Regions from separate parts of the Marinactinospora rubrisoli genome, predicted to be linked through region 2. Evidence: predicted binding sites of a transcription regulator. Region 2 holds the regulator's gene; each other region holds the start of a gene.
The links. The regulator HrcA, encoded in region 2, represses chaperone genes, less so after heat shock. The targets are predictions, from matches to a motif close to TTGGCACTCTCNNNNNGAGAGTGCCAA.

Region 1 (7,146 bases), on a different contig from region 2:
TGCACCGCGATCGGGTGGCACAGCGGCACCAGATCCGGGGTGCGCTTGGCGCCCTGGATGCCGGCCAGCCGTGCCACGGCGAGCGCGTCCCCCTTCGGCACCTCCCCGGCACGCAGGGCGGCCACCGCCTCGGCGGCCAGCAGCACCCGCCCGGTGGCGGTCGCGGTGCGCGCGGTCACCTCCTTGGCGGAGACGTCCACCATGCGGGCGGCGCCGGACGGGTCGAGGTGCGGAAAGGCGGGCGGATGGCTGTCGGACATGAATGGCTCTCCAGACGGGGACCTGACGGTCCGACGTTACGCAATCACCGGAACCGCCGCACGCCGGAGGGACGGCTACGGGGTTCCCGGGAGCCGCAGCACCTCGGCGACATCGCCCTCCGCCAGCTCGGTGACCTCCTCGGGGACCACCAGCAGCGCGTTGGCCTCGGCGAGCGCCGACAACTGGTGCGATCCCTGCCGCGTGGCCGGGCGCACCGCGTAGCCGGGGCCGTCCGCGCTCCGGTCGTACTCCAGCGTCGCCCGCAGGAAGGACCGGCGGCCCGGCGGAGACGACGGGACGGGCGCCAGCAGCCGGGCCCGCACGGTCGGCAGCGGCTCCGGCGGCATGCCGCGCAACCGGCGGAGCACCGGCAGCACGAACAGGTGGAAGGACACGAAGGCGCTGACCGGGTTGCCGGGCAGCGTGATGATCGGCGTGGCCGGATCTCCGATGGTGCCGAACCCCTGCGGCATCCCCGGCTGCATGGCGACCTTCTCGAACCGGACCGTGCCCAGCCGGGCCAGCGCCTCCTTGACGACGTCGTAGGCGCCCATGCTCACCCCGCCGGTGGTGATGACGAGGTCCGCCCGTACCAGCAGGTCGTCCAGGGTGCCGAGCACCGTGGCGGGATCGTCCGCGACGAAGCCGTGCCGGTACGCCACGCATCCGGCGTCCAGCACCGCCGCGGCGAGCATGTAGCTGTTGGACTCCCAGATCTGGCCGGGGCCGATCGGCTCACCGGGCTCCACCAGTTCGGCGCCGGTGGACAGCACCACCACGCGCGGCCGGGGACGCACCGGCACGGCCTTGCGCCCGACCGCGGCGAGGACCGCCGCCTCGGCGGCCCCGATCCGCACACCACCGCGCAGGACCCGGGTGCCCTTCTCGACGTCCTCTCCGGCCCGGCGCACCGCGTTGCCGGTCCGCACCGGCCGGTGCACGGCGACCCGCGCCACGCCCCCGTCGGTCCACTCCACGGGCACCACGGCGGTGGCTCCGGCCGGCATGGGCGCGCCGGTCATGATGCGGGCGCACATCCCGGACCGGATCGCGTAGGCGCCGGGGTCGCCGGCCGCGATGTCGGCGACCACGGGGAGCTCCACCGGCAGGTCGGGGGACGCGGCGGCGACGTCCTGCGCCACCACGGCGTAACCGTCCATGGAGGAGTTGTCGAAGGCGGGCAGCGACACGGTCGACGTGACGGACTCGGCGAGGACCGTGCCGTGCGCGCGGACGAGGTCGAGTTCGATCGGCGCCAGCGGTTCGACGAGTTCCAGCACGTCGGAGACGTGCCGCTCCACGCTCTTCATCGGGCATCCTCCGTGGACGGCCCCGCCGTCCGGCGGGGAGGGGCGGACCTTCCTGCGGAGCCGCGCGTCCGGTCGCCGGCCGGTTCCGCGACCGGACGCGCTTCCCCACCGGTGCGCCGGCCTGCGGCCAACGTACCGGGGCCGGCTCGCTGCCGCCGCCCGCACCGCCCGCGTGCCGGATCCCGGTGGCCGCTAGCCGAGCGCGATGTCCCGTTTCGCGACGAACTCGTGCAGCCAGGGCAGGAAGTCCCCGGCGAGGTCCGGCCGGTCGCAGGCGAACTCCACCACGGTGCGCAGGTAGTCGAGCTTGTTGCCGGTGTCGTAACGCTGGCCGCGGAAGAGCACCCCGTGCACGGGTCCGCCCTCGTCCGGCCCGCGATGCGCGAGTTCGCGCAGCGCGTCGGTCAGCTGGATCTCGCCACCGCGGCCGGGCGGGGTCTCCCGCAGGACGTCGAACACCTCCGGGTCGCAGATGTAGCGGCCGATGATGGCCCACCGGCTCGGCGCCTGGTCGGCCGGCGGCTTCTCGACGAGATCGGTGACGGTGACGACGTCGTCCTCGCCCGTCGGCTCGATGGCGGCGCAGCCGTACAGCGACACCTGCTCGGGTTCGACCTCCATGAGCGCCACGACGCTGCCGCCGTAGGTGGCGCGCACCTCGATCATGCGGCGCAGCAGTGCGTCCCGCTCGCCGATGAGGTCGTCGCCGAGCAGCACCGCGAACGGTTCGGCGCCCACGTGCCCGGCCGCGCACAGCACCGCGTGCCCGAGACCGCGGGGCTCGCCCTGCCGCACGTAGTGGACCTGTGCCAGCTCGCTGGAGGCACGCACCGCGTTCAGGCGTTCGGTGTCGTCCTTGGCCCGCAGCGCCTCCTCCAGCTCGTAGGCGCGGTCGAAGTGATCCTCGATCGAGCGCTTGCTGCGTCCAGTGATCATGAGGACGTCGGCGAGCCCCGCCGACACCGCCTCCTCGACGACGTACTGGATCGCCGGCTTGTCGACGATCGGCAGCATCTCCTTGGGCGTCGCCTTGGTCGCGGGCAGGAAGCGGGTCCCGAGACCGGCGGCGGGAACGACGGCTTTGGTGACGGGGGCCGGGGCACGATGCGTATCTGCCATGTCGGCACTTTAGGCCAATGGTCGGTGGCGAATTGCGCGGCGCGCGCGTTCTGAGCCTGATCTCTCATATGTGGTGCCGCTCCACGCGACAAATCATCGCGGACATTCATATTCCGTTCCCCGGATTCTCATCTCCGCGTCGGCTGGCCGTCCGCGGCTCCGAGCTCTGACGGCGCCGCGGCGGCCGGACGCGGCGCCGGCTGCCAGACTGCTGACATGGACGTCGTTGGGGCGAAGCGCGAAATGCGCCGGCGCATCCTGGCCGCGCGCCGGGAGATGCCCGCGGAGCGGCGGGACCGGGCGGGATCGGCGATCCGGGACGCGCTGCTGGCCATGCCGGAGCTGACGATGGGCGGGACGGTGGCCGCCTACTACTCGGTGGGCACCGAGCCCGACACCCGGCGGCTGGTCGCGGCGCTGTGGAAGCACGGCTGCTACGTGCTGCTGCCGGTGTTGCTGCCCGGGGGCGACCTCGATTGGGCCGGGTACGACGGCCCCGACTCTCTCGCACCGGCCGGTCACGGCCTACTGGAGCCGACCGGGCCGCGCTACGGCCCCGACGCGGTGCGGCGGGCGGCCGCCGTGGTCTGCCCCGCGCTCGCGGTGGACGAGGCCGGGCGGCGGCTGGGCCGCGGGGCGGGCTGCTACGACCGGGTGCTGGCGCGCGTCGGCCCGCACACGTTGACGATCGCCGTGATTTACGACACAGAGGTGGTCCGCGAACTTCCTGCGGAGCCGCACGACCGGCCGGTGCGCGGCGTGGTCACCCCCGGCGGCGGGGTGCGAATGCTCCGCCCCGCGCGCGGCTGAGCCCCTCGATGCCCCCGGGCCGCGACCGGCCGCGGCCCGCTCCGCGCTCGCGGGACGGCGGGGCCGCACTCCCACCGGGAGCCGACGCGGAACATCCGGGGCGCGCCGCGTGTTCTCCGTCCGACGGCGCGAGCGGCACCAGCAGGAACAGCGCCCATCCGTCCCCCGTGCCTGTGTCGCGGCCGGCTACCCGAGCGCGTACTATTTAGCAGTCGATGGGCGAGAGTGCCAGCAAGGAGGATCCGTGCCTACGTACCAGTACGCATGCACCGAGTGCGACGCCCAGATGGAGGTCGTGCAGAGCTTCAGCGACGACGCGCTGACCGTGTGCCCGGAGTGCCAGGGCAGGCTCCGCAAGGTGTACTCCGCCGTGGGCATCGTCTTCAAGGGCTCCGGCTTCTACCGCACCGACAGCGGCTCCAGCTCCAACAGCTCCGCCATCACCGGCTCGTCCGGCAATGGCGACGGCTCCAAGAGCGAGGGGTCGAAGAGCACCGCCAAGAGCGAGTCCAAGAGCGAGTCCTCCTCGACGAACGGCTCCTCCGGCGGCTCGGACAGCTCCGCCGCCAAGGTCGCCTGACGGCGGACCGGCATCCGGAGCGGCCACCGGCCGGCCGGAGCACTCGTCCATCACGCCCGGGAGCCCGGGCAGCAGCGCACCGCGCCTTCGACCGGGGGCCGGCCCTCCCACGGGCCGGCCCCCGGTCGTCTGTCCGGCTCACTTGGCCACGGTGGCCGACGGAGCGGTGAACCGCCGAGCGAACGCAACCGGCACCGCCACCCGCCGCAGACCCCCCTCGCGGGGCCGGTGGAGCCGAGCGAGGCGGCGAACGCGACCAGGAGTGCGGAGCGGTGAGCCGCCGAGCGAGCGCAACCGGCGCCGCCACCGGCCGCAGGCCCGCTCTCGCGGGGCCGGTGGAGCCGAGCGAGGCGGCGAACGCGACCAGGAGTGCGGAACGGTGAGCCACCGAGCGAACGCAACCGGCACCGCCACCGGCCGCAGGCCCGCTCTCGCGGAACCGGTGGAGCCGAGCGAGGCGGCGAACGCGACCAGGAGTGCAGAGCGGTGAGCCACCGAACGAGCCCAACCAGCACCGCCACCCGCCGCAGACCCCCCTCGCGGACCCAGTAGAGCGAGCAAGACGACGAACATGCCTGTGGACAACTCCGCGCCGTCCCGTCCGCCGTCGCCTACCGTGCGGGCATGAACCCGAACGCGGCGCGGCGCGGACCGGCCCGCGCACACCGGCTGGCGGCGGCACTGGCCCGCTGGCGGCGTCCGCTCGGTGCGGTGTGCGCCGCCCTCGCGGTCGCCGGCGCGGTGCTGTCGCTCCGGCCGCCCGCTCCCCCGACCATCGACGTCCTGGTCGCCGCGCGCGACCTCACCGCCTTGGAGCCGCTCGGGCGCGGCGACACCGCCCGGCGCGCGGTCCCCCGAGACACCGCGCCCACCGGCGCGCTCACGCCCGCCGACGATCCACTGGGAGCCGCACTCACCGCGCCGATGCGCCGGGGTGAAATCCTCACCACCGCCCGGATCGCCGACCCACCGGCGGCGCCCTACGGTGCCGGCATGGTGGCGGCGCCGGTGCGGGTCGCCGACCCCGGCGCGGTGGCGCTGCTGCGGCCGGGCAGCCGGGTCGACGTCCTCGCCGCGGCACAGGACCCGCTCGCCGCGGAGTTCGGCGCCGCGGCGGCGCCCGCCGAGCTCGTGGTCCGCGACCGTCCGGTGATCGCCGTGCCGGGCGCCGAACCCGCCGACGGCGAATCCGGTGCGCTGCTCCTGCTCGCCGTCACCGAGGAGGAGTCGAGAACCCTGGCCGGCCGGGCGGTCGCCGACCGGCTCTCCATCACGATCCGCGGCTGACCGCTAACCTTTCGTGGTGCCGCGCCGGTCCGCACTCCGGGGCGGTGCCGTTCCGCAGCGGGCACCCGCACCCCCGTGCGTCCACCCACCCCAGGTGCCCGCCCGACCACGTCGATGGGGGTCCCATGAGTGGATTCAAGAAGTTCCTGCTCCAGGGCAACCTGGTGCAACTGGCGGTGGCCGTCGTCATCGGCGCCGTCTTCTCCAACCTGATCACGGCGTTCACCGAGGGCTTCATCACCCCACTGCTGGGCGTCTTCGGTGGCATTCCCGAGTTCGGCGGTCTGTACTTCGAGGTCAACGGGAGCCGCTTCCTCTACGGGCAGTTCGTCGACGCGCTGGTCTCGTTCCTGCTGACCGCGACCATCCTGTACTTCTGCATCGTGCTGCCCATGACGAAGGTCCTGGAGCGGTTCGGCAGGGAGGAGGAGGCGGCCACCCGCACCTGCCCCGAGTGCCGCAGCGAGATCAACCGGGAGGCGACCCGTTGCCCGCACTGCACCTCCCAGGTGGAGCCGGAGGTCCCTGCGATGACGTCCTAGGGTCCGGGCGGGGCCGTCCGCGCGCGGTCACCGGACGGCCCGCTGTCCCGGCCGCGGCTCACTGGCCGGCGGCGGCCTCGTACTCCCAGTGCCACGGTTCGAACGGGCTGGAGTAGGCCCACTGTGGATGGAACCAGCCGTATGTTCGGGAGTTGGCCTCCAGCCAGTTGAACTCGGGTGAGCCCTGGTTCTGCACGCCGCCGCACATGTCCACCGCGAGCCCCCAGCCGTGGTTGCTGGTGCCGGGCACGGCGGCGTTGCCCGGAGGCTGCTCCACATAGACCCGCTGCTGGTTGGCCAGGTCGCGGTAGGAGCTGGTGAGGCAGATCTCCTTGCCGAAGTTCTCGGTGAACGCCTCGTTCATCATCAGGAAGTCCACGGCGGCGTCGGCGCGAAGGAAGTGCCCGCTCTCGTGCAGCTCGCACAGCGCGTTCTGCGGAACCAGCCCGTTCGGGTAGCCGGCCGCGGCCTCGCCCGCCGTGGGGTCGCATTCCACCCCGGCCATGTAGGCGTCCACGGACAGGCCGCGGGCCTCCAGCTCGTTGGTGAGGCGCTCGGTGCTCTCCTCGGACTGCTGGCGCAGCTCCTCCAGGTCGGCGGCCAGCTCCACCCGCTCCAGCTGCGTCTGCGCCTGCAGTTCCTGCGCCGCGGTGGTGAGCTCGGTCTGCTGCTCCCGCAGGTTGTTGGCCTCGGCCAGCATCGCGTCCTGGTCCTCGGACAGCTTGACCACGTGCGACTCGGCCCGCAGGTCCGCGTCGATCGTGTCGGAGGTCATCAGCCCCATCACACCGACGTCGGGCTGCTTGTACAGCGTGCTGGCCAGCTGGGCGAGCGGCACCCGCATCTCGGAGAGCTGAAGCTCCGTCTGCTGCAGCTCGTGCAGCGTCTGGACGAGCTCCTCCTGCGCGCTCTCCAGGGCCTCCTCGCGTTCGGTGTAGGCCTCGGTGGCCTCTTCCAGTTCGTCGCGCGCCTGCTCGGCCTCCTGCTTGAGGGTGTCGAGGTCCACGTCAGCGGCCGCCTGATCGGTGAGCGGCGCCATGAGCACCTGCGTCCCCGCGAACAGGGAGAGCACCAGCACGATCACCAGGCCGGCGGTGAACCGGGACCGCCTCGGGCCGGCCGCGGCCACACTTCTCGGCACGCGGGGCACCGGCCGCGGCGAATCGAGAATGAACGGCACGTGGATCCTCCGGCTGCCTCTCGGTCATTGGCGTGGCCGCATCGCAACGTACTACAC
Region 2 (7,146 bases):
CCAGCGCCCCGCCCGCGGAGGGCAGCGACACCGCGAGCGGCCCCACGGCGCCCGTGCACTGACCCGGCGCGCCCCGTGCGTCAGGCGGCGCGCCCACCGCCGCGGGCTCCGGCGGTCACCAGCGCCCGCAGCGGGCCTGCAGCACGGAGAGGGCGGCCACGCCCGCGGTCGAGGTGCGCAGCACGCTCGGGCCGAGCAGTGCGCGCACGGCGCCCGCGCGGTCGAACGCCGTCAGTTCGGTGTCGGTGAAGCCGCCCTCGGGGCCCACCACCAGCACGATCTCGCCCCCGGTCCCGCCGGGGGTCACGGCCTCGGGCAGCGGCAAGGCGGACAGCCGCTGGTCGGTCTCCTCGTGCAGCACGATGCCGACGGCCGCGGCACCGAGCAGCTCGGCGACCTCGGCGGTGGCCGCGGGCTCGGCGACCTCGGGGACCCGGCTGCGCCGCGCCTGCTTCGCCGCCTCGCGCGCGGCCGAACGCCACCGGCCCAGCGCCTTGGCGGCCCGGTCCGGCTTCCAGCGGGTGACACAGCGCTCGGCCGGCCACGGCACGATCGCGTCCACCCCCGCCTCGGTCATGACCTCCACCGCGAGTTCACCGCGGTCGCCCTTGGGCAGCGCCTGCACCACCGTCAGCCGCGGGGCGGGCGCCGGTTCGTGCCGCCGCTCCTCGACGGCGAGCGCGACGGTGTCCCGGCCCACGTCGGTGACCACGCACCGTGCCCGCGTCCCGTCACCGTCGGCCAGATCGACACGCTCGCCCACCCTCAGCCGCCGAACGGTCGCGGCGTGCCGGCCCTCGGGGCCGGCGAGCACCACCCGGTCGTGGTCGAGATCGCCGGAGCCTGTCAGGAAAACCGGGGGTGTCATCTGCTCTCCGTGGGTTCTGCCGCCCTCACGGGCGACGGCCGGACCCGGCACGCCCGGCGGGGGCGGCGGATCCGGCCGTGGCCGGGTCGGTCGGGACGGGACGGCGTGCGGTCGGCCTCACCGCGAGCCGTTGAAGGCGTCGCGCAGCCGTGAGAAGAAGTTTCCGTGCCCCGGGCTGAACTTGCCGGGCGGGTGGTCCTCGCCGCGCAGCTCCGCGAACTTGCGCAGCAACGCCTCCTGTTCCTCGTCGAGCTTGCTGGGGGTCTCGACGTTGACCCGGATCAGCAGGTCGCCGCGCCCCGGCGCGTTGAGGTGCCGGGTGCCGCGCCCGTCCAGGGTGATCACGTGGCCGGAGTTGGTGCCCGGCCGCAGGTCGATCTCCTCGGTGCCGTCGAGCGTCTCGATGGTCAGCGACGCGCCCAGGGCCGCCGCCGTCATGGGAACGGCGACGGTGCAGTGCAGGTCGTCGCCGCGGCGCTCGAACAGCGGATGCGGACGCTGCACCACCTCCAGGAAGATGTCGCCGCGCGGGCCGCCGTTGGGGCCGATCTCGCCCTCGCCGGCCAGCTGGATCTGCGTGCCGTCCTCGACGCCCGCCGGGATCTGCACCTTGCGGGTGACGGTCTCGCGCACCCGTCCCTCCCCGGCGCAGTCCGGGCAGGGGTTGCGGATGACGGTGCCCTGTCCGGCGCACTGGGGGCAGGGCCGGGTCGTCATGACCTGGCCGAGGAACGAACGCGCGACCTCGGAGATCTCACCGCGGCCCGAGCACATGTCGCAGGTCTCGCGGTGACTGCCCTTGGCGGTGCCCTCACCCTGACAGGTGTCGCACAGCACGGCCGTGGGGAACGTGACGTCCTTGGTGACGCCGAACGCGGTCTCGGCGAGGTCGAGCTCGATGCGCACCTTGATGCTGCGCCCGCGCCGCGCCCGGTCGCGGGCGCCGCGCCGGCCGGTGGCTCCCCCGCCGAAGAAGGCGTTCACGATGTCGTCGAACGGGAACCCGGCGTTGCCGAACCCGCCGGGGCCGCCGCCGGCGCCCGCCGGGGCGAACGGGTCCACGCCCATGTCGTACATCCGGCGCTTCTCCGGGTCGGAGAGCACCTCGTACGCCTGGGTGACCTCCTTGAAGCGTTCCTGGGTGACCGGATCGGGGTTGACGTCGGGGTGGAGTTCGCGCGCCAGGCGGCGGTATGCCTTCTTGACCTCGTCCTTGGACGCGTCGCGACGCACCCCGAGGATCTCGTAGTAGTCCCTGGACACTTACTGCCCCGCCAAGATCTGACCGACGTATCTTGCCACTGCGCGTACCGCTCCCATCGTTCCCGGGTAGTCCATTCGAGTCGGGCCGACCACACCCAGTTTCGCCAGCGACCGGTCGCCGATGCCGTAACCCGCTGACACGATCGAGGTCGACTGCAGGCCCTCGTGGGAGTTCTCCGCGCCGATGCGGACCGTGAGCATGGAAGGATCCCCGGCCTCACCCAGCAAACGGATGAGAACCACGTTTTCTTCCAGTGCCTCCAGCACACCGCGGAGGCTGGCCGAGAAGTCCACGGCGGCGAGGTTGGCGGTTCCGCCGAGCACGATCTTCTCCTCGTGCTTCTCCACGAGGCTCTCCAGCAGCACCGACAGCACCGACGCGGCCAGTACCCGGTCCTCGGCGGGCAGCCGCCCCGGCAGATCGGAGACCGCCGGGGGCACGTCGGTCAGCCATCTGCCGACCAGCGCCTGGTTGAGCACCGTGCGCAGGTTCTCGACCGAGTCGTCGGTGACCCGGTCGAGACCGTCGATGACCCGCTGTTCGACGCGGCCGGTGTTGGTGATGAGGACCATCATGACCCGCTGCTGCCCGAGCGGCACGAGTTCGACGTGCTGCACGGAGGACCGGGTCAGCGACGGGTACTGCACGATGGCGACCTGACGGGTCAGCTGCGCCAGCAGACGGACCGTGCGGCCTACGATCTCGTCGAGGTCGACGGCGCCGGAGAGGAAGGTCTCGATCGCCCGGCGTTCGGCGGCGGACAGGGGTTTCACCGTGGACAGCCGGTCGACGAAGAGCCGGTAGCCCTTGTCGGTGGGCACCCGGCCCGCGCTCGTGTGCGGTTGGGCGATGTAGCCCTCTTCCTCCAGGGCCACCATGTCGTTGCGGATGGTCGCAGGCGAGACACCGAGGCCGTGCCGGTCGACAAGCGCCTTCGACCCCACCGGCTCGTTCGTGGACACGTAGTCCTCGACGATGGCACGCAGCACCGCGAGTTTTCGGTCGTCGAGCACGCGCTCACCTCCTGGCACTCCGTGGTCTTAAGTGCTAATTCTATGCGGCTCCGTCGACGCGGTCCCCCTCCTGGCGGCCGAGGCCTCGCCGAATGGTGTTCCCCGTAAACGGGGGTTCGTCTCGTCGCGGGCCGCCCGAGACGGGGGAAAGGACCGGAATCCGGGTCGGCTGATCCTTTCACGGCCGACCGACGGCCCCGATTCGGCGAGATCACGAGCCCATGACGATCCGCGCGTCCGGCGCCCGTCCGGCTCCGGTCGCCGCCGCGCCGGCACCGCCGCCCTACATCAGTACAATCGCGGGCCGTGGGTACTGACTCCGGCGGCAGGTACGGCCGCGACGTCCTCGCCGGCGACTGGCGGCGGCCGCGCAGAGGCCGGGTCCGCGAGGTCCCGGCCGAGCACGGGCTGGTGGTGGAGTCCGCGGACGAGGCTTTCTGCGGCGCGGTCGTGGGTGTGGACAAGGCCACGGTGACGCTGGAGGACCGGCACGGCCGGCACCGAGTCTTCGATCTGGCCCCGGCGGCGTTCCTGGTCGACGGCGAGCCGGTCACCCTCGTCCGGCCGGCTCCCTCGGCGCCGTCCGGGCCGGTGCGCAGCGCCTCCGGGTCGATCGCGGTCCGCGGGCTGCGCTCGCGGGTGGCCCGGGAGAGCCGCATCTACGTCGAGGGCCTGCACGACGCCGAGCTGGTGGAGCGCGTCTGGGGCCACGACCTGCGGGTGGAGGGGGTCGTGGTGGAGTACCTGGAGGGCGTGGACCGTCTTCCGGAACTCGTCGCGGACTTCGCCCCCGGTCCGCAGCGGCGGCTCGGCGTCCTGGTGGACCACCTGGTCCCCGGCTCCAAGGAGAGCCGGATCGCCGGGCGGGTCGCGTCACCGAACGTGCTGGTGCTCGGCCACCCGTTCGTGGACGTGTGGGCCGCGGTGAAGCCGGCCGCGGTGGGGATCGCCGCCTGGCCGGACGTGCCCCGCGGAGTGCCGTGGAAGGAGGGCGTCGTCGCGGCGCTCGGCTGGCCCGCGGACACCGGCGCGGCGTGGCGGCGCATCCTCGGATCGGTGCGTTCTTTCACGGATCTGGAACCGGAGCTGCTGGGACGCGTCGAAGAACTGATCGACTTCGTCACCGCCGCGCACGCGGACGGAGGTTAGGGTCGGTCTGATGGGTCGTTTCCACGGCGGACGGCGCCGCCGGAGCGCGCCGGCCCATCGGGCGGCCCGATGCGCCGGCGAGGCGACTCGCGCGGGCGGGCCGCCGCCCGGGCGGGCTTTCGCCGCGCCCGCCCGCGGAGAGCGTCCGCACGCTACTCCGCCCGATCGCAACCGGCACAGCCAAGGGACAGCATGAGCGAGACACCGCCCAACCAGCCATCGCCCCAGGAACCGCCCACGGGCGGCCAGCCCGGCTACGGGCGGGCGGACGCCGGTGGCCCGCCCGGCGCCTCGTGGCCCGCACCCGGGGAGCCGGCCGGCCACCCGGATCGGCCGCGGGGCGGGTATCCCTCCGACGCGCCGCCGCCCCCGGCGGGCCCGCCCACCGGCGGGCAGCCGGCGCATCCGGGACACCACCCGCCGGCCGCTCAGCCGCCCGGCTACGGGTACGGCCAGCCGACGGGCGAGCAGCGAGGGTACTCCGCTCCCCAGCCGCCCGGCCCCGGCTACGGCCGGCCCACGGGCGAGCAGCCGGCGTACCCCACTCCGCAGCCACCGGCGGGTTACGGCCGGCCGGCTCCCCCGTTCCAGGCCGAACACGAACAGTCCGGTACCGGCCGGCCCGGGTTCCCCCCGCCTAGCGGGCAGCCGGGGTATCCGGGACGGCCGCACTACGCGGGACACCCCGGCACCGGCCCACAGCCCGGTCACGCCTGGCCCACCGGCGAGCAGCCGCAGCCGCCGCGCGCGGGCGGGTACGCCGAGCCGGGCGACCGGCCGGGGCACGCCCGCTCCACCGGGGAGCAGCCCGCCCAGACCGGCTACCCCGGGCCGGGCTTCGGCGGGCCGGGCGGGTATCCGCCGCAGGCCGCCGGCCCGCAGTCCTACCCGCCGGCGGGGGCTCCGCAGCCGGCCGCGGGTCCGCAGCAGCCGACGGAGGGCGGTGCCGACGAGATCACCTGGTCGATGATCGCGCACCTGTCGGGGGTGATCATGGGCTGCGCCGGCTGGCTTCCCGCGCTGGTGGTGTACCTGCTCAGGCGCGGCCGGCCCGGCCCGTCCGGGCAGCGGTCCTTCGTCCGCCACCACGCCGCCGAGGCGCTGAACTTCCAGCTCACGCTGGTGGTGCCCTACCTCGTCATGTGGGCGGTGTACATCGGGCTGGGCATGTACGCCTACACGTGGTCCTGGATCGGGTCCCTGCTGATCGTCGCGGTGTGGCTGGTCTCGATCGTGCTGGGGATCCTCGCCGCGGTCGGGGTGACGCGGGGGCGCTGGTACCGCTACCCGGTGGCGGTGCGCCTCGTGAGGTGACCGCCGCGCACCGTCGCGCGGGGTGGAACCGCCGAACGGCCGGCGCCGTCCGATTCCTGGACGGCACCGGCCGTTCGCGTACCGTGACGTCGCGCGGGTAGGTTCGACAGCACATCACCACACGGACCACGGCCGGGGGTGTCGGTGGGAGCGGTCGCGCCGCGTCCGCACGGCCTTCCCCGACCGCCCCGCAGACGAGGGGCCGGCGGCCCGTCCGGTGGATCATCCGCCTCCGTACGTCCGTGCTCGACCGCGCGGGCAGGAACAACGAGGAAGAGCATGAGCAACCCCTACCCTCAGCCGCCCTACGACGGTGGCCAAGGCCAGCACGGCTACCCCGGGGGCTACGGCCCGCCCCCCGGCGGCGGCCCCTCCTACGGCGCCCCGCAGACCGGCGGGCAGCCCGGGTACGGCCAGCAGCCCCAGACGGGAGGACAGCCCGGTTACGGCCAGCAGCAGCCGACCGGCGGGCAGCCGGGGTACGGCCAGCAGCCCTACGGCCAGCCGCCCGCGCCCGCCCCCTACGGCCAGCAGGGATACGGACAGCAGGGGTACGGCCAGGACTACGCCCAGCAGGGTGAGAATCCCCGGCCCCGGCCGGGCACCGACGACCAGATGTACGCGCTCATGGCGCACGTCGGTGGCATCATCCTGGGCTTCGTCGCGCCCCTCATCGTCTTCATCATGAAGAAGGACGAATCGCCGTGGGTGCGCGCGCACGCGGTCGAGGCCCTGAACTTCCAGATCACCATGGCGATCGGGCTCGTGGTCTCCGGGTTCCTGATGATCGTGTTCATCGGGATCCTGACGTTCCTCGCGGTCTACGTGGCGATCATCGTCTTCGCGATCATGGCCACGATGGCGGCCAACCGCGGCGAGCTGTACCGCTATCCGATGAGCATCCGGATGGTGAAGTAACCCGGCGTGCCGGGTGGGCCGGCCGTGCCGGCTCACCCCGCAGTCAGGTGAGGTCGCGCACCACCGCGTCGGCGAGCAGCCGGCCGCGCCGGGTGAGGACGGCCCGGCCCCGGGCGTGTGCGGCCGCGTCCAGCAGGCCATCGGCCACCGCGGCCTTGGCCGCGCGCAGGCCGGCGTCGTCCAGGAGTTCCAGCGGGCAGCCCTCGGCGATGCGCAGCTCCAGCAGGATCCGCTCGAACCGGCGGTCGGCGGCGCCGAGCACCTCGCGCGCCTGGGCGGGGGTGCCGCCGTCGGCGAGGCGGGCGGCGTAGGCGGCCGGGTGCTTGACGTTCCACCAGCGCGTCCCGCCGACATGGCTGTGCGCGCCCGGTCCGACGCCCCACCAGTCGCCGCCGGTCCAGTAGAGCAGGTTGTGCCGGCTGCGCGCCTCGGGGGTGGCCGCCCAGTTGGAGACCTCGTACCAGTGCAGCCCGGCGGCGGCCAGCAGTTCGTCGGCCATCAGGTAGCGGTCGGCCATGGTGTCGTCGTCCGGCGCGGTCAGCTCGCCGCGGCGGACCCGGGCCGCCAGCCGGGTGCCCTCCTCGACGATCAGCGAGTAGGCGGAGACGTGGTCGGGCCCG
Region 3 (7,146 bases), on a different contig from region 2:
ACGAGTTCGGGCCGGTCAGCCGCGAGTCCATCGAACGCGGCCCCAAGAACATCTGGCGGTACGCCGGGCTGCTGCCCGTGCCGGAGAACGTGCGCGACCTGCCGAACATGAACCCCGGACTCACCCCGCTGGTCCGCGCCGACCGGCTGGCCGCCGAACTGGGCCTGCGCTCGCTGCACGTCAAGGACGACTCCGGCAACCCCACCCACTCGTTCAAGGACCGCGTGGTCGCCATGGCGGTCGAGGCGGCCCGCAACTTCGGGTTCCGCACCCTCTCCTGCTCCTCCACCGGCAACCTGGCCGGTGCGGTCGGCGCGGCCGCCGCGCGCGCCGGGTTCGAGTCGTGCGTCTTCATCCCGGCCGGCCTGGAGGAGGCCAAGGTGCGCATGGCCGCCGTCTACGGCGGCAAGGTGGTGGCGATCGACGGCAACTACGACGACGTCAACCGGTTCTGCTCCGAGCTCATCGGCGACCCCGCCGGCGAGGACTGGGGCTTCGTCAACGTCAACCTGCGCCCGTACTACGGCGAGGGGTCCAAGACCCTCGCCTATGAGATCGCCGAGCAGCTGGGCTGGCGGCTGCCCGAGCAGATCATCGTCCCCATCGCCTCCGGCTCGCAGCTCACCAAGATCGACAAGGGCTTCCGTGAGCTGGTGCGGCTCGGCCTGGTCGAGGATCGGCCCTACCGGATCTTCGGCGCGCAGGCCACCGGCTGCGCGCCGGTCGCCCGCGCCTGGGAGCAGGGCCACGACGTCATCCAGCCGGTCAAGCCGGACACCATCGTCAAGTCGCTGGCGATCGGCAACCCGGCCGACGGCCCCTACGTCCTGGACATCTGCCGGCGTACCGGCGGTGCCGTGGCGCACGTCGACGACGCCGCGGTGGTCGACTCCATCGCGCTGCTCGCCCGCACGGAGGGCATCTTCGCCGAGACGGCCGGCGGCGTCACGACCGGCGTGCTGCGCAAGCTGCTCGCCGACGGGGTGCTCGACCCCGAGGCCGAGACCGTGGTGCTGAACACCGGAGACGGGCTCAAGACCCTCAACGTCGCCAGTGCCGGTGTCACGGCCACCATCCCGCCCTCCCTGGCCGCCTTCAAGGACGCCGGGCTCGCCTGAGCCCGGCCGCGCGCTCCCGTATTCCCACCACCGCAAGGAGTTCCACAGTCATGAGCGTCAGCGTGCGCGTCCCGACCATCCTGCGCAGCTACACCTCGGACGCGGCGGAGGTCTCCGCCGAGGGCAGCACCCTCAGCGAGGTGCTCGCCGACCTGGAGGCCAACCACCCCGGCATCCGGGCCCGGATCCTCGACGACGACGGGCGGATCCGCCGCTTCGTCAACGTCTACGTCGGCGACGAGGACGTCCGGTTCGCCCAGGGCCTGGACACCGCCGTCCCCAGCGGCGGGCAGGTGTCGATCATCCCGGCGGTCGCCGGCGGCTCTTGATCGATCCGCCCGCCACAGTGCCTTTCCGGCCCGCGCCCGCACCCGGCGGTCGCGGGCCGGACGTTTTCCCGGGGCTGACCTGCGGGTAACCGCATGGCGAAATCCGGCCAGGGCGTTTGCACTCGCCTGTGGAGAGTGCTAGAAAAGGGATCGTTAGCACTCCCCCATGGTGAGTGCTAACCCAGGTTCGAGGCGATGAGGCCGCGGTCCTCCGGCAGACGGGTTGCCGGGAGCGCCATGGTCGTCCGTCGCGGGCGTCGGCTCGTACCTTCGCGTATCAGCCCGGTCTCGGGAGGACAGAACTCTATGGCAGCCAAACTGATCGCGTTCGACGAGGAGGCCCGGCGCGGCCTCGAACGCGGCATGAACCAGCTTGCGGACGCCGTCAAGGTGACGCTCGGCCCCAAGGGCCGCAACGTCGTCCTTGAGAAGAAGTGGGGCGCGCCCACCATCACCAACGACGGTGTCTCGATCGCCAAGGAGATCGAGCTCGAAGACCCGTGGGAGAAGATCGGGGCCGAGCTCGTCAAGGAGGTCGCCAAGAAGACCGACGACGTCGCGGGTGACGGCACCACCACCGCCACCGTCCTGGCCCAGGCGCTGGTGCGCGAGGGTCTGCGCAACGTCGCCGCCGGCGCCAACCCGGTCGGGCTGAAGAAGGGCATCGAGGCCGCGGTCGCCCGCATCAGCGAGGAGCTGGCCAACCTCTCCAAGGACATCGAGACCAAGGAGCAGATCGCCTCCACGGCCTCCATCTCCGCCGGCGACACCCAGATCGGCGAGATCATCGCCGAGGCCATGGACAAGGTCGGCAAGGAAGGCGTCATCACCGTCGAGGAGGGGCAGACCTTCGGGCTGGAGCTGGAGCTCGCCGAGGGTATGCGCTTCGACAAGGGCTACATCTCGCCGTACTTCGCCACCGACCTGGAGCGCATGGAGACGGTCCTGGAGGACCCGTACATCCTGATCGCGAACCAGAAGATCTCCAACAACAACGAGTTCCTGCCGATCGTTGAGAAGGTCCTGCAGGCCGGCCGTCCGCTCGTCGTCATCGCCGAGGACGTCGAGGGCGGCGCGCTGCAGACCCTGGTGGTCAACAAGATCCGCGGTGCCTTCAAGTCCGTCGCCGTCAAGGCCCCGGGCTTCGGTGACCGCCGCAAGGCCCAGCTCGGCGACATCGCCGTGCTGACCGGCGGCCAGGTCATCACCGAGGAGGTCGGCCTCAAGCTGGAGAACACCGAGCTTGAGCTGCTCGGCCGCGCCCGCAAGGTCGTCGTCACCAAGGACGAGACCACCATCGTGGACGGCGTGGGCGACGCCACCGCGATCGCCGGCCGGGTCAACGAGATCCGTGCCGAGATCGAGCGCACCGACTCCGACTACGACCGCGAGAAGCTGCAGGAGCGCCTGGCCCGCCTGGCCGGCGGTGTGGCGGTCATCAAGGCCGGCGCCGCCACCGAGGTGGAGCTCAAGGAGCGCAAGCACCGCATCGAGGACGCCGTCCGCAACGCCAAGGCCGCCGTCGAGGAGGGCATCCTGCCCGGTGGTGGCGTGGCGCTGCTGCAGGCCAGCGTCCCGGCCTTCGAGAAGCTGGAGCTGGAGGGCGACGAGGCCATCGGCGCCGACATCGTCCGCCGCGCCGTCGAGGAGCCGCTGAAGCAGATCGCGATCAACGCCGGCCTTGAGGGCGGCGTCGTCGCGGAGAAGGTGAAGAACCTGGAGGCGGGCGTCGGCCTGAACGCCGCCACGGGCGAGTACACCGACCTGTTCAAGGACGGCGTCATCGACCCGACCAAGGTCACCCGGTCCGCGCTGCAGAACGCGGCGTCCATCGCCGGTCTGTTCCTGACCACCGAGGCCGTCATCGCCGAGAAGCCGGAGAAGGCCGCTGCGGCCCCGGCGGGCGGCGGCGACATGGGCGGCATGGACTTCTAGTCCACCGTCGCGGTACACCGCTCGAAGGGCGGTCCCCACCGGGGGCCGCCCTTTCCGCTGTGCGTGTGCGGCCGGGGACACCCGCGGCCGGCCCGGCGGGCCGCCCTAGCCGAGCAGGCCGCGCTCGCGGAGCACCTCCAGGACGCGGCGGCCGGCCGGTGCGCACCGTTCGGCCGCCGCGCCGTCCACCCAGGCCAGCTCCCGGATCTCCGCGCTCGGAGTGGGCTCGCCCTCGTGCTCGGCCGTGTAACAGAGCAGCCGGACCCGGGTGCCGTCGGGATAGCCGTGCGCGTCCGCGTCGACCACCGCGAACAGCCGCGCCGTCTCCGGGCGCAATCGGACCGCCAGCTCCTCGCGGACCTCCCGTACCAGGACCTCGACGTCGCTCTCGCCCGGTTCGCGCTTGCCGCCGGGCAGGTACAGCGCGTCCTTGCCCGCGGAGCGCACGTTGAGCAGCCGGCCGTCGCGGACGTGCACCCAGGCGACCGCGTCGACCACCCCGGGCGGTACGTCGGTCACCGGGGGAAGGGGAGCGGAGGACGCGGAACGGTCTGTGGACATGCGTCCACCGTACGCTCCGGGCCCGGCGCCGGTGTCCGCGGATCGGTGAGCAGCACCGATACCGCCGGCCGCCCGGGAACCGTGGACGGCCCCGCGGAGTCCGATCACACGTGACCGATCTTTTCACCAGCCCCGTGCTGCTGGTCGAGCAGCCGCGGCGCTACTTCATCGACGAGTCCGAGTACCACGTGCACGACCCGCAGGGCCGGCCGCTGGCACACGTCGGCGAGCTCAACCTCAACGCCGGGCGGCGGGTGCTGCGGTTCGTGGCCAAGGACACGAGCAACTTCCGCCGTACCCTCCAGGTCCGCGCCCCCGACGGGCGGCCGCTTCTCATCATCGACAAGCAGTTCGGGTTCGTCACGCCGCGCACGCTCATCAACCTGCCCGACGGCCGCCCGATCGGGCGGATCGACCAGGAGTTCACGCTCCTGAAGCCCAAGTTCCGGCTGCTGGACGCCCACGAGCGCCCCATCGGGGAGATCACCGGGGACTTCACCGGCTGGGACTTCGTCATCAACGACGGGCACGGCACCGAGGTCGGCCGGGTCACCAAGCGGTTCGCCGGCCTGGCCAGCGAACTGCTGACCGAGGCCGACCGTTACGCCGTGGAGTTCCGCTTCCAGCTCCCGGATCCGCTGCGCACCCTCGTCGTCGCCTCCGGCATCGCCCTGGACGCCGTCCTGCGCGAGGGCAAGTGAACCCGGCCGACGGCTAGCTCCGCCCGTCCGGACCGGCGGCCAGGATGCCGAGGGAAGCCGCGTCCTCCGCCCCGAACTCCTCCTCCAGCAGTTCCGGAGCGGCGTCCACATCGATCCGGTCAACGGGCACCCCGCGTGCGGACTCGATCGCGCCCAGCCGCCGCAGCGCCCGGTCGGTGGCGTACTTCAGCAGCGTGTCGCCCAGTTCATAGCCTTCGCCGGCGTCCGTCCCGTCGTCGGTGCTCCCCACGGTGGCCAGGACGTGCGGAAGCAGTTCGTGCAGCCGTTCGTGGACGATCGCCCAGTTGGCGTCGTCGGCGGCCACGTGCCGGCGGCAGGTGAACGTCCCCCAGGCCATGTGCCGGCGCTCGTCGTCGCCGATGCGCCGGATGATCTCCCGCATCCCCGGAAAGATGCCGCGTGCGGTGCAGACGTGGTTCCACGCGTAGTAGCCGGTGAGGGCGAGCGACCCCTCGATGATGTGGTTGTACGTCACCGAGGCGCGCACCTGGTTGCCCGGGCTGGGGTCGGCGTCGAGCGCGTGCAGCGCGGCCGGGAGCTCCTCGTAGAACAGGACCCGGTAGCCGGGATTGGACCGGACGTGCTCGTGGAGGTCGGTGTCCACGCCGACCGCGTCCAGCCACATCCGGAACACCTGGACGTGCTTGGCCTCCTCGAAGGCGAACTGGGTGAGGTACATCTCGTCGGCCATGCGGCCCTCGGCGCTCATGGCGCGCAGGAACGGCAGGATGTCCTCGGTGACGGCCTCCTCCCCGGCCACGAACTGGGCGCACAGCCGGGCGACCCGGTCCCGGGTGCGCTCCGGCAGGGACCGCCAGTCCTCCGCGTCACGGCTCAGGTCGATGTCGGCCGGGTTCCAGAAGCGGGCGTTGCCCTTCGCGAACAACCTGAGCGGAAGCGACTCCCAGTTGAGTCCACCGGCGCGCAGCGAGTGAAAGCCGGTGCGTGAGTGGACGGTGTCGGGATCGGACATAGCCGGATGAGCCATGAGGCGCACACCTTCCGTGTTGTTTCCTCCCCCATGATTCACGGCGAAGGGCGCCCGGTAACGGGGCGGAAGACTCTTGCGTCACCCCCGCCGCACGGTCCAGTGGAAACCCACAGGTCACACCCGTACCGGCGCGCGAGCGCGCGGGGGGAGGCCGGAACCGGTACCGTCATGAGGTGTCATCCACGCGAGGGCGGCCGGGGCGGTGGCGAGCCCCGTTCGCACTGCCCACCGGGGCGCTGGCGCTCGCCGCCGCGTCGGCGGTCGCGTACGCGTGGTTCGTGTTCGGAGATTCGGGAGACAAGGTGTTCTGTGGCGACCCGCTCGCCTCCGGCTACTCGGCGTGCGTCGACCAGATGGCCCTGTTCGCCATCGCATCGCTGATCCCCGCCATGCTGGCGTTCATCCTCATGGTGGCCGCGTTCGTCACGCCCCGCCTCCGGGAGCGCCCGTCGCTGCGGGTGCAGACGCTCGGGTACTCGCTGGCGGCCTGGGCGATCGCCGGGTTCACGTTCGTCCTCGGCGGGCTGCCCTCCGTCTGAGGCGCCCGGCCCCGGCTACAGCTCCTCGCCGGTGAGGACGTCGTCGGCGTCGACGATGCGGTAGCCGTACCCCTGTTCGGCGAGGAAGCGCTGGCGGTGCGCGGCGTACTCCTGGTCGAGGGTGTCCCGCGCGACCACCGCGTAGAACCGCGCCGTGCGCCCGTCGGACTTGGGGCGCAGTACCCGGCCCAGGCGCTGGGCCTCTTCCTGGCGGGAGCCGAACGACCCGGAGACCTGGATCGCCACCCCCGCCTCGGGCAGGTCGATCGAGAAGTTCGCTACCTTCGACACCACGAGGGTGCGCAGTTCGCCGGCGCGGAACGCCGCGAACAGCCGTTCCCGCTCGCGCACCCGCGTCTCGCCCTTGAGTACGGGCGCGTCCAGCGCGGCGCCGAGTTCGTCCAGCTGGTCGATGTAGGAGCCGATCACCAGGACCTGCTCGCCGTCGTGCCGCTGCACCAGCTCACGCACCACGGCGGTCTTGGTCGGCGTGGAGGCGCAGAACCGGTACCGGTCCTCCGGCTCCGCGGTGGCGTAGGCGAGCCGCTCGGCGTCGGTGAGGGTCACCCGGACCTCCACGCAGTCGGCCGGGGCGATCCAGCCCTGGTTCTCCATCTCCTTCCACGGCGCGTCGTAGCGCTTCGGGCCGATCAGCGAGAAGACGTCGCCCTCGCGGCCGTCCTCGCGCACCAGCGTCGCGGTGAGTCCCAGGCGCCGCCGGGCCTGCAGGTCGGCCGTCATCCGGAAGATCGGCGCCGGCAGCAGGTGCACCTCGTCGTAGATGATCAGGCCCCAGTCGCGGGCGTCGAACAGCTCCAGATGCTGGTAGGCGCCCTTGCGGCGGGACGCCATGACCTGGTAGGTGGCGATGGTCACCGGCCGGATCTCCTTGCGGGTGCCGGAGTACTCGCCGATCTCGTCCTCGGTGAGCGAAGTCCGCCGGAGCAGCTC

Region 1: a site for HrcA is predicted at 3,706-3,732, ahead of ACFQRF_RS02775 (FmdB family zinc ribbon protein). Genes of this name have one in related genera too.
Region 3: a site for HrcA is predicted at 1,601-1,627, ahead of groL (chaperonin GroEL). Genes of this name have one in related genera too.

Annotation. Positions count from the first base shown of each region.
Region 1 covers NZ_JBHTBH010000001.1:604,034-611,179, reverse strand. Annotated here, with positions in the region: gene moaC (cyclic pyranopterin monophosphate synthase MoaC) at 1-260, opposite strand, end outside; gene glp (molybdotransferase-like divisome protein Glp) at 336-1,571, opposite strand; gene galU (UTP--glucose-1-phosphate uridylyltransferase GalU) at 1,764-2,690, opposite strand; gene ACFQRF_RS02780 (5-formyltetrahydrofolate cyclo-ligase) at 2,907-3,500, shown strand; gene ACFQRF_RS02775 (FmdB family zinc ribbon protein) at 3,745-4,080, shown strand; gene ACFQRF_RS02770 (SAF domain-containing protein) at 4,705-5,367, shown strand; gene ACFQRF_RS02765 (MscL family protein) at 5,493-5,909, shown strand; gene ACFQRF_RS02760 (D-alanyl-D-alanine carboxypeptidase family protein) at 5,968-7,089, opposite strand.
Region 2 covers NZ_JBHTBH010000008.1:212,586-219,731, reverse strand. Annotated here, with positions in the region: gene ACFQRF_RS17990 (hypothetical protein) at 1-62, shown strand, start outside; gene ACFQRF_RS17985 (16S rRNA (uracil(1498)-N(3))-methyltransferase) at 116-868, opposite strand; gene dnaJ (molecular chaperone DnaJ) at 986-2,131, opposite strand; gene hrcA (heat-inducible transcriptional repressor HrcA) at 2,132-3,145, opposite strand; gene ACFQRF_RS17970 (DUF3097 domain-containing protein) at 3,452-4,294, shown strand; gene ACFQRF_RS17965 (DUF4870 domain-containing protein) at 4,487-5,608, shown strand; gene ACFQRF_RS17960 (DUF4870 domain-containing protein) at 5,888-6,526, shown strand; gene hemW (radical SAM family heme chaperone HemW) at 6,570-7,146, opposite strand, start outside.
Region 3 covers NZ_JBHTBH010000001.1:368,196-375,341, forward strand. Annotated here, with positions in the region: gene thrC (threonine synthase) at 1-1,118, shown strand, start outside; gene ACFQRF_RS01740 (MoaD/ThiS family protein) at 1,169-1,447, shown strand; gene groL (chaperonin GroEL) at 1,754-3,382, shown strand; gene ACFQRF_RS01750 (NUDIX hydrolase) at 3,488-3,943, opposite strand; gene ACFQRF_RS01755 (LURP-one-related/scramblase family protein) at 4,054-4,644, shown strand; gene ACFQRF_RS01760 (R2-like ligand-binding oxidase) at 4,658-5,653, opposite strand; gene ACFQRF_RS01765 (hypothetical protein) at 5,830-6,195, shown strand; gene ACFQRF_RS01770 (DNA repair helicase XPB) at 6,211-7,146, opposite strand, start outside.